4 regions of the Staphylococcus saccharolyticus genome follow, and region 4 is predicted to be linked to each of the others. Evidence: predicted binding sites of a transcription regulator. Region 4 holds the regulator's gene; each other region holds the start of a gene.

Region 1 (2,195 bases), 300 kb from region 4:
CATACCAATTTAAATTGATTATGTACGCTGGGGGAATTTAAGTGAAGATAGTCATAGCTGACGACCATGCTGTTGTAAGAACAGGCTTCTCAATGATACTTAATTATCAAGAAGATATGGATGTTGTTGCTACAGCTGCTGATGGTGTTGAAGCTTATCAGAAGGTATTAGAATATAAGCCAGATGTTTTAATCTTAGATTTAAGCATGCCACCAGGTGAATCGGGTTTAATTGCAACAAGTAAAATTTCTGAAAGTTTTCCAGAAACTAAAATTTTAATACTAACAATGTATGATGATGAGGAATATTTATTCCATGTACTTAAAAGCGGAGCAAAGGGATATATCTTAAAAAATTCACCAGATGAACAATTAATACTTGCTGTACGTACTGTCTATAAAGATGAAACATATGTTGATATGAAACTAACCACATCTTTAGTGAATGAATTTGTAAACCAATCTAGTTCTGATAAATTATCTCAATCATCAGATCCTTTTAAAGTATTATCAAAAAGAGAGTTAGAAATCTTACCTTTAATTGCTAAGGGTTATGGTAACAAAGAAATTGCTGAGAAGTTATTTGTTTCTGTTAAAACAGTAGAAGCACATAAAACACATATTATGAATAAATTAAATTTAAAAAGCAAGCCAGAATTGGTTGAATATGCTTTAAAGAAAAAACTATTAGATTTTTAATAGAGATAGTGTACAATCGTCTTTCAAACTGTCTATGAAGTTAATCACTTTGTGGACAGTTTTTTTATTAATCAATCATTATCTAGGGAAAAATACTAAACTAATAAGGGTAAGTCCTTATGTTCAAAAATTCACAAACAGATTAAAATTAACTTGTAAATTGGTACTTTGCTGGAATTTTATCTATAGTTATAAGCTTTTGACCTCTTATTAAACCCTACAAAGTACCAATGTTCCTTATAATTAATTTAAATGAAGGTGAATTTGAATGAACATGAAAAAGGGAATTTCTCAACTCACTTTGCAAACTTTGAGTTTAGTTGCAGGATTTATGGCTTGGAGCATCATCTCTCCTTTAATGCCGTTTATAACACAAGATGTAAAAATCTCTGCAGGACAAATTTCAGTAATATTGGCAATACCAGTTATTTTAGGTTCTGTTCTACGTGTACCATTTGGTTATTTAACTAATATTGTTGGTGCCAAATGGGTATTTTTCTGGAGTTTTATTGTTTTATTATTTCCTATTTTCCTTTTATGGCAAGCACAAACTCCTGGAATGTTAATGTTATCAGGTTTCTTTTTAGGAGTTGGTGGAGCAATATTTTCTGTTGGTGTTACTTCAGTACCTAAATATTTTTCAAAAGATAAAGTAGGTTTAGCTAATGGTATTTATGGTGTAGGAAATATTGGAACAGCGATTTCATCATTTTGTGCCCCAGTTTTAGCAGGTGCTATTGGTTGGCAAAATACAGTTCGTAGTTATTTAATTATTTTGAGCGTTTTTGCTATTTTAATGTTCTTTTTAGGGGATAAAAATGAGCCGAAAGTTAAAATACCTTTAATGGATCAGGTTAAGGATTTATCTAAAAACTATAAATTATACTATTTAAGCTTATGGTATTTTATTACATTTGGAGCATTTGTTGCTTTTGGAATCTTCCTACCTAATTTCTTAGTTGATCATTTTGGTATTAATAAGGTTGATGCAGGTATTCGTTCAGGCGTCTTTATTGCATTGGCAACATTCTTGAGACCTTTAGGTGGAGTGATTGGTGATAAATTTTATGCAGTTCATGCACTTATTATTGACTTTGCAGTGATGATTGTTGGTGCACTTATCTTAAGTATGTCTAGTCAAATTGTACTATTCACTGTGGGATGTTTAGCTATTAGTGTATGTGCAGGTATTGGTAATGGCTTAATATTTAAATTGGTACCTTCTTACTTCGCTAAAGAAGCAGGCTCTGCAAACGGTATTGTTTCCATGATGGGGGGTGTAGGAGGCTTCTTTCCACCGTTAGTGATTACTTTTGTCACAGGGCTTACTGGCTCAAGTCACTTAGCTTTTCTATTACTTGCAATCTTCGGAATTATTGCACTTATGACAATGCTACATTTAAATAAAAAAGAAAAAGCTATAGATATTGAATCTAACTAAATTAAGTTTATCAAGAAAAGCTGGAACGACGCCACGTTCCAGCTTTAAATTTGTAC
Region 2 (2,195 bases), 240 kb from region 4:
TTTTCTGCTGACATAAATTTAACCTCCAAATGTATTTAACTTTCAATTGTTAATATATCTTTTTTTATTATCTATCTTCAATAGGAAAATATTTACGATCTTTTTCACCGATATACTTCGCTCTTGGTCTCATAATTCTATTATCTCTATATTGCTCTAAAATATGAGCTATCCACCCTGATGCACGACTAACTGCAAAAATAGGTGTAAATAAATCATGCGGAATATTCATACTATGATAAACAGTAGCACTAAAGAAATCCACATTTGGAATAAGACCCTTTTCTTCTTTCATGCGTTTCTCAATAGCTAGTGACATTTCAAATAATTCACTTTGGCCAGTTTCTTCAGTAATCTTACGACTCATTTCTCTAAGGTATTTAGCACGTGGATCTCCATCTTTATATACACGATGACCAAAGCCCATTACTTTATCTTTATTAGCAAATCTTTCGTCTAAATAACTATCTACGTTATCTAAGCTTCCAATTTCTTTTAACATTGCCATCACTTGCTCATTAGCCCCTCCGTGTAAAGGCCCTTTTAATGAACCAATAGCTGCCACTATGCCTGAATACATGTCAGAAAGTGATGAAACAGCACAACGTGCCGTAAATACAGACGCATTGAGTTCATGATCAGCATGTAAAATTAATGCTTTATTGAATGCTTCAACTTCCACATCCATTGGAAGTTCCCCCCTTAACATATATATAAAATTGGATGCGTAACTTAACTCTGAATTAGGTTTCAAAGGTTCCTTACCTTCTCTAACTCTTGCGAAAGCCGTTACCAAAGAAGCGATTTTAGCTTGTATATGTATTGCTCTATCATACTTATTCTCTTCAGATTCATCTTCTGCATCCGGATCAAAGTGAGCAATATAAGATACTGACGTACGTAGTGCAGTCATTGGATGAAGGTGGTCAGTCACGTACTCTTCAAAGTGCTTATAAACTGTTTCATTAAGTGTCATATATTCAAATAATTTTTCTTTTAATTCGCTTAATTCATCTTTATTTGGAAGTCTATAATTCCATAATAAAAAAATGATTTCTTCGAATTGTGCATTTTCTGCGAGATCATCTATATCATAGCCCGCATATGTCAATTGACTATCTATTATTGAGCTGATTTTTGTTTCAGCTGCAATAACCCCTTCTAAACCTCTTTGTAATTCTGCCATGATTAATTTCCCCTTTACTATTTCTTTATGAAATGGCTTTCAATATGTATTATAGCTAAATTTAAACAATTTGTGAAACATTATAAACCTCGGCAAATTTGGAAAAATGGTATATATCACTGCCTAGGTTTTATGTTAACATCTCTAAAAGTGCTTTAAAACCGACTTTTCCTAGTTAATTACTAATGTTTTTCTAAAATATTAGTATCTTTGCTTTTAGTTATCAAGAATGATTACCAATTATGATTATGCATTTTAGTGAATTTTCACACTTTTTTTCGAAAAGAATTGTATAAATTACTTTATAAGTGCATAATATATATATCTTATAGTAAGGGAGTTGTCTTATGTCTGAGAATTTACAAAGAGAATTGAGCAATCGTCATGTTCAATTGATCGCCATCGGTGGTGCTATAGGAACGGGCTTATTCCTAGGTGCCGGACAAACAATTGCAATGACTGGTCCCTCAATATTGCTTACTTATATAATTATAGGGTTCATGTTATTCATGTTTATGCGTGGATTGGGAGAAATCATAGTTCAAAATACTAATTTCAAATCATTTGCTGATGTAACTAACACCTATATCGGTCCATTTGCAGGATTTGTAACTGGATGGACATATTGGTTATGTTGGATTATTACTGGTATGGCAGAAGTTACTGCCGTTGCAAAGTATGTAAGCTTCTGGTTTCCAGAAATACCAAATTGGATAAGTGCCTTATTCTGTGTACTTATTTTGATGTCTTTCAATTTATTAAGTGCGAAGCTATTTGGTGAATTAGAATTTTGGTTTGCCATTATAAAAATAGTTACAATCATCGCTTTAATTGTTGTTGGTGTTGTAATGATTTTATTTGCATTTAAAACACCATTTGGTCATACGAGCTTAACCAACTTATATCAACATGGTATCTTCCCTAAAGGGTCTTCAGGATTCTTTATGTCCTTCCAAATGGCATTATTTTCATTTGTAGGTATTGAAATGATTGGTGTTACTGCAGGAGA
Region 3 (2,195 bases), 580 kb from region 4:
ATGGCGACGGTGTTGCTCAACAAGTTGGACAAGCTTGGGACAGCGTTGGTGTCTAAACCAAAAAATATCAATATTCAATAAACAAGAAGTAAATTAGTATCAATAAATTGAAATGACAAACGCCTTAATTAAACAAGAATTAATGTTAAACATTTACAATGTCAATCGCCTTATTTAAACTAAATCCTTGATTAGACATTATTAACCTCACGAGCCCTTTACTCATGCCTTGGAGTAAGGGGCTTATATATATTAAGGCAGACTACGGTTTTTCTATCCGAAGAAAGATGATTTACTAAAAAATATTAGTTGATAGTGCGTGCAATGTAAGTTTTCGCTTCATTCAATGTAAGATGAAAATTAAATGAGCTTTTTTCAGTTGAAATATAGGAAGTATCATAAATTATCAATCCTATATCTGTTATTTCAGTATCAATATAAATCTGGCTCATCAACGAAAATAAGTTAATAATACTCTAAACGTATAACAATTTATTTGTGCTAAAATAACATTACATATTCTGTCACAAAGTCTTGCATATTTTCTCATAAACTTTTAACAATAAAATGATAAAATATTTTTAAATAAAAAGATAAATTAAAATATAACTCAATATAAATTAGATGTATAGAGGAGTTTATCATTAAATGAAAAAGAGTAAACGACAAGATTTAGTAACCATGATTGTTAAACAAAATCACATCTATAAAAAAGCAGATATTATTGATTATATCTATGATCACTTTGGTATTCGTTATAGTATGACAACAATCGCAAGAGATCTTAGAGAACTAAATATTTTCCGGCTTCCAGCTAGCGCAAATCAATTTGAATACAAAATACTCAATAATCAATCGCAAATTGACGCTAAGTTAAAGCTAGATGATTACCTTGAAACAGAAATTATTAGCACTATCATCAAAGAATCGTATATACTAATAAAGACGTCACCAGGATTTGCACAGAGCATTAATTATTACATTGATCAATTGCAACTGAAAGAAATAGTTGGAACAATCAGTGGTAATGATACAATTATGATTCTCGCACATTCACAAGCAGTGGCTGAGTATGTTTATTATAAAATATTTAATCATAATTATTCATAAAAATTTATAATTATTTAGATTTATCTTTAGACCTGGTAAACGCATTCATCCGTTTATTAGATCGTTTTATTTTTCTAAAACATTGTACTTTTTAATGACTAACTATTCATTTAAGTGAATAAAAAACTTTTTATCTAAATGTTTATGATTCTATTATAAGCCAATTATTCATTTTCCAAGCGGAAACACCAAATCTTAATGTATATTCACTCATATTTATGTATTGAATAACCAAATTGTACAAAACTTTCTACATTGGTCTTGTGAGTTTAATCACATATTGTTTAAATAATACGCAATATACTTAGGATGTAGTTAAAGAAAAGGAGGAAATGAATATGGCAAATGGACCTATTCAAGTTAACAGTGAAATTGGGAAACTTAAAACTGTATTGCTCAAACGTCCAGGAAAAGAATTAGAAAATTTAGTTCCTGACTATTTGGATGGCTTACTTTTCGATGACATTCCTTTCTTGAAAGTTGCGCAACAAGAGCATGACCGGTTCGCTAAAGTCTTACAAGATGAAGGAGTAGAAGTATTATATCTTGAGAAACTTGCTGCTGAGAGTATTAAAGAACCAGAAATTAGAGAGCAATTCATCAATGATGTACTCGCAGAATCTCGCAAAACAATTCTTGGTCATGAGAAAGAAATAAAAAAATTATTCTCTACACTATCTAACCAAGAGTTAATCAATAAAGTTATGGCTGGTGTGCGTAAAGAAGAAATACAATTAGAATCCACACACCTTGTAGAATATATGGATGATAAATATCCTTTCTATTTAGATCCAATGCCAAACTTATATTTCACTCGCGATCCTCAAGCTTCAATAGGACTAGGTATGACAGTAAATCGCATGTTTTGGAGAGCTAGACGAAGAGAATCTATCTTCATTTCATATATCTTAAAACATCACCCTAGATTTAAAGATGCAGAAGTACCAGTGTGGTTAGATCGTGATTGTCCATTTAATATCGAGGGTGGAGATGAACTTGTCCTTTCTAAAGAAGTACTTGCAATTGGTATTTCAGAACGTACGTCAGCGCAAGCAATCGAACGCTTAGCACGCCGTATTTTCCAA
Region 4 (2,195 bases):
AAAGCGTGTTCTTTGCATTACAAAACCTAATAATACACCGACCATAAGTCCACTAATAATCATCCATAACATTTTTACCATACTTTTCCGATATAAATATAAGGTGTTATAGTAAAAAAGGAATCTTTTTGCAAATATTCAAAATTTTAATATTAGTTTATGCTAATTCTTTTAAAATATTAATGAGCTCTTCTTTTGAAAATTGACTAAACTTATACCATTCATGATCACTATAATAAATAAATAATTTATGACCTAGTAATCCCTTTACATGTTTATATCTAACAATTTTAGTCGTGTCAAATTCAACACTAAAGGGGGTAAGCTCTTTTCCATAAGCCTTAAAAGTCAGTGTATTTCCATCTATTGCAAGCCTACCTGGAACTATCATTATACGTTGAATATGCGGCTTAAATGTGCAATTGGCTTCTATACTCATAATGACATCACACCTCATCTATTTTTATATAATTAATTATAATATATCATTTTTTCTTAAATAAAAAAGCACCCTCCAATGAGGATGCTAATATTAGCATTGTAATGCTTTTTGACTTTTTTAAAAAATTATTTACTATAATTTTTCATAAAGAATAACAATGATTGTAATTCAATACCAAAATCAATATGATGAACTTGTACATCTTGAGGTGTTTTAACTCGACTTGGTGTAAAATTAAGTATACCTTTTATACCAGCTTTAACAAGTTGATTAACAACTTGTTGTGCTACTTTCTCAGGTGTCGTTAAAATTACGACATCGATATCTTCCGCTTCAACTGCCGATTTAATTTCATCGCTATGTTTAACTACTACATTTCCAATTTCTTCGCCAACGATGTGTTCTCTAACATCAAACGCTTCTGTAATTGTCATCTCATCATGAATTGAGAAATTATATGTAAGTAACGCACGTCCTAAGTTCCCTACTCCCACAATAGCGATTTTAATTTCATCGCTTTCACTTAGCTCTGATTTGAAAAATTCCAACATACTATCGACATTATATCCATAACCTTTTTTACCTAATTCTCCAAAATAAGAAAAGTCTCGACGAATAGTTGCTGAATCTATTTGTAAAGCTTCACTGATTGCTTTTGAATTTACTCGGTCAATCCCTTTAGATTTTAGAATACTTACAAATCTATAATATAAAGGTAAACGTTTTAGAGTAGCTCGAGGAATTTTAGTGTTCTCTGGCATTCATTTTGTCCCCCTTGAAGTTTGAATTAATGCTATTTTAAGTATTCAAACACGTAGTCAATTAAGTTGAAGGCTCTTTTTAAAATACAAATAATTGCCTACAACGAATACTTAAATATTATACATTATTAAATTTTAAAAATAAATATCTCAGTTTCATGTAAGCAATGAATACTGTAAAATAGAGATAATTGAGTATAATAAACTTTTCTTATCCCACCGAATTGATTGTAGATAGTTTTTTATTTCCAATAAAAAAGTTAATAATTTATAATTCCCATAAAATAAAATTAATAAAAAAACTAAGTGTTTATATATAGTTTATACCTAAATAAACAAATTAGAAAGGTGAGAATCGAATGATACTTTTACAACTTAATGACATCTCAAAATCGTTCGATGGTGAAGATATCTTTACAGACGTCAATTTTGAAGTTAAAACTGGAGAACGTATTGGAGTTGTCGGCCGTAACGGTGCTGGTAAATCAACTTTAATGAAGATTATAGCAGGCGTAGAAAATTTTGATAGTGGTCATATTTCTAAAATTAAAAATTTAAAAATGAGTTATTTAACACAACAAATGACTCTTGATTCTGACGCCACTGTTTTTGAAGAAATGTCAAAACCGTTTAAACATATAAAAAATATAGAAGAAATGTTTAAATCAGAAACTGATTGGTTCGCCACACATACTCATGAATATGAAACTGAGACTTATCGTGAACACATTGAAAGATATGAATCGTTAACCAATCGTTTTGAACAACTTGAAGGCTATCAATATGAAAGTAAAATAAAAACTGTACTTCACGGACTTCATTTTACTGAAAAAGATTTTAATAAGCCAATTAATGATTTCTCTGGTGGTCAAAAAACACGTCTTTCACTTGCTCAAATGCTACTTAAAGAACCAGACTTACTTCTACTCGATGAACCTACTAACCATCTTGATTTAGAAACAACTCAATGGTTAGAAGATTACTTGAAATTC

What was found. The regulator Rex, encoded in region 4, represses fermentation and respiration genes when NADH is low (regulators of the CRP and FNR family bind a similar motif). The targets are predictions, from matches to a motif close to TTGTGAAATATTTCACAA.
Region 1: DYE57_RS02495 (nitrate/nitrite transporter) is a predicted target of Rex. The motif match lies at 818-835, and genes of this name have one in related genera.
Region 2: DYE57_RS05410 (citrate synthase) is a predicted target of Rex. The motif match lies at 1,257-1,274, and genes of this name have one in related genera.
Region 3: arcA (arginine deiminase) is a predicted target of Rex. The motif match lies at 1,372-1,389, and genes of this name have one in related genera.

The regions. Positions count from the first base shown of each region.
Region 1 covers NZ_UHDZ01000001.1:561,455-563,649, forward strand. The annotation lists gene DYE57_RS02485 (sensor histidine kinase) at 1-13, shown strand, start outside; gene nreC (nitrate respiration regulation response regulator NreC) at 42-698, shown strand; gene DYE57_RS02495 (nitrate/nitrite transporter) at 967-2,139, shown strand.
Region 2 covers NZ_UHDZ01000001.1:1,097,586-1,099,780, reverse strand. The annotation lists gene icd (NADP-dependent isocitrate dehydrogenase) at 1-14, opposite strand, end outside; gene DYE57_RS05410 (citrate synthase) at 68-1,186, opposite strand; gene DYE57_RS05405 (amino acid permease) at 1,534-2,195, shown strand, end outside.
Region 3 covers NZ_UHDZ01000001.1:280,362-282,556, forward strand. The annotation lists partial or broken gene DYE57_RS01170 (M4 family metallopeptidase) at 1-56, shown strand, start outside; gene DYE57_RS01175 (arginine repressor) at 649-1,110, shown strand; gene arcA (arginine deiminase) at 1,449-2,195, shown strand, end outside.
Region 4 covers NZ_UHDZ01000001.1:862,246-864,440, reverse strand. The annotation lists partial or broken gene DYE57_RS04125 (YeeE/YedE family protein) at 1-72, opposite strand, end outside; gene DYE57_RS04120 (hypothetical protein) at 158-439, opposite strand; gene DYE57_RS04115 (redox-sensing transcriptional repressor Rex) at 568-1,203, opposite strand; gene abc-f (ribosomal protection-like ABC-F family protein) at 1,563-2,195, shown strand, end outside.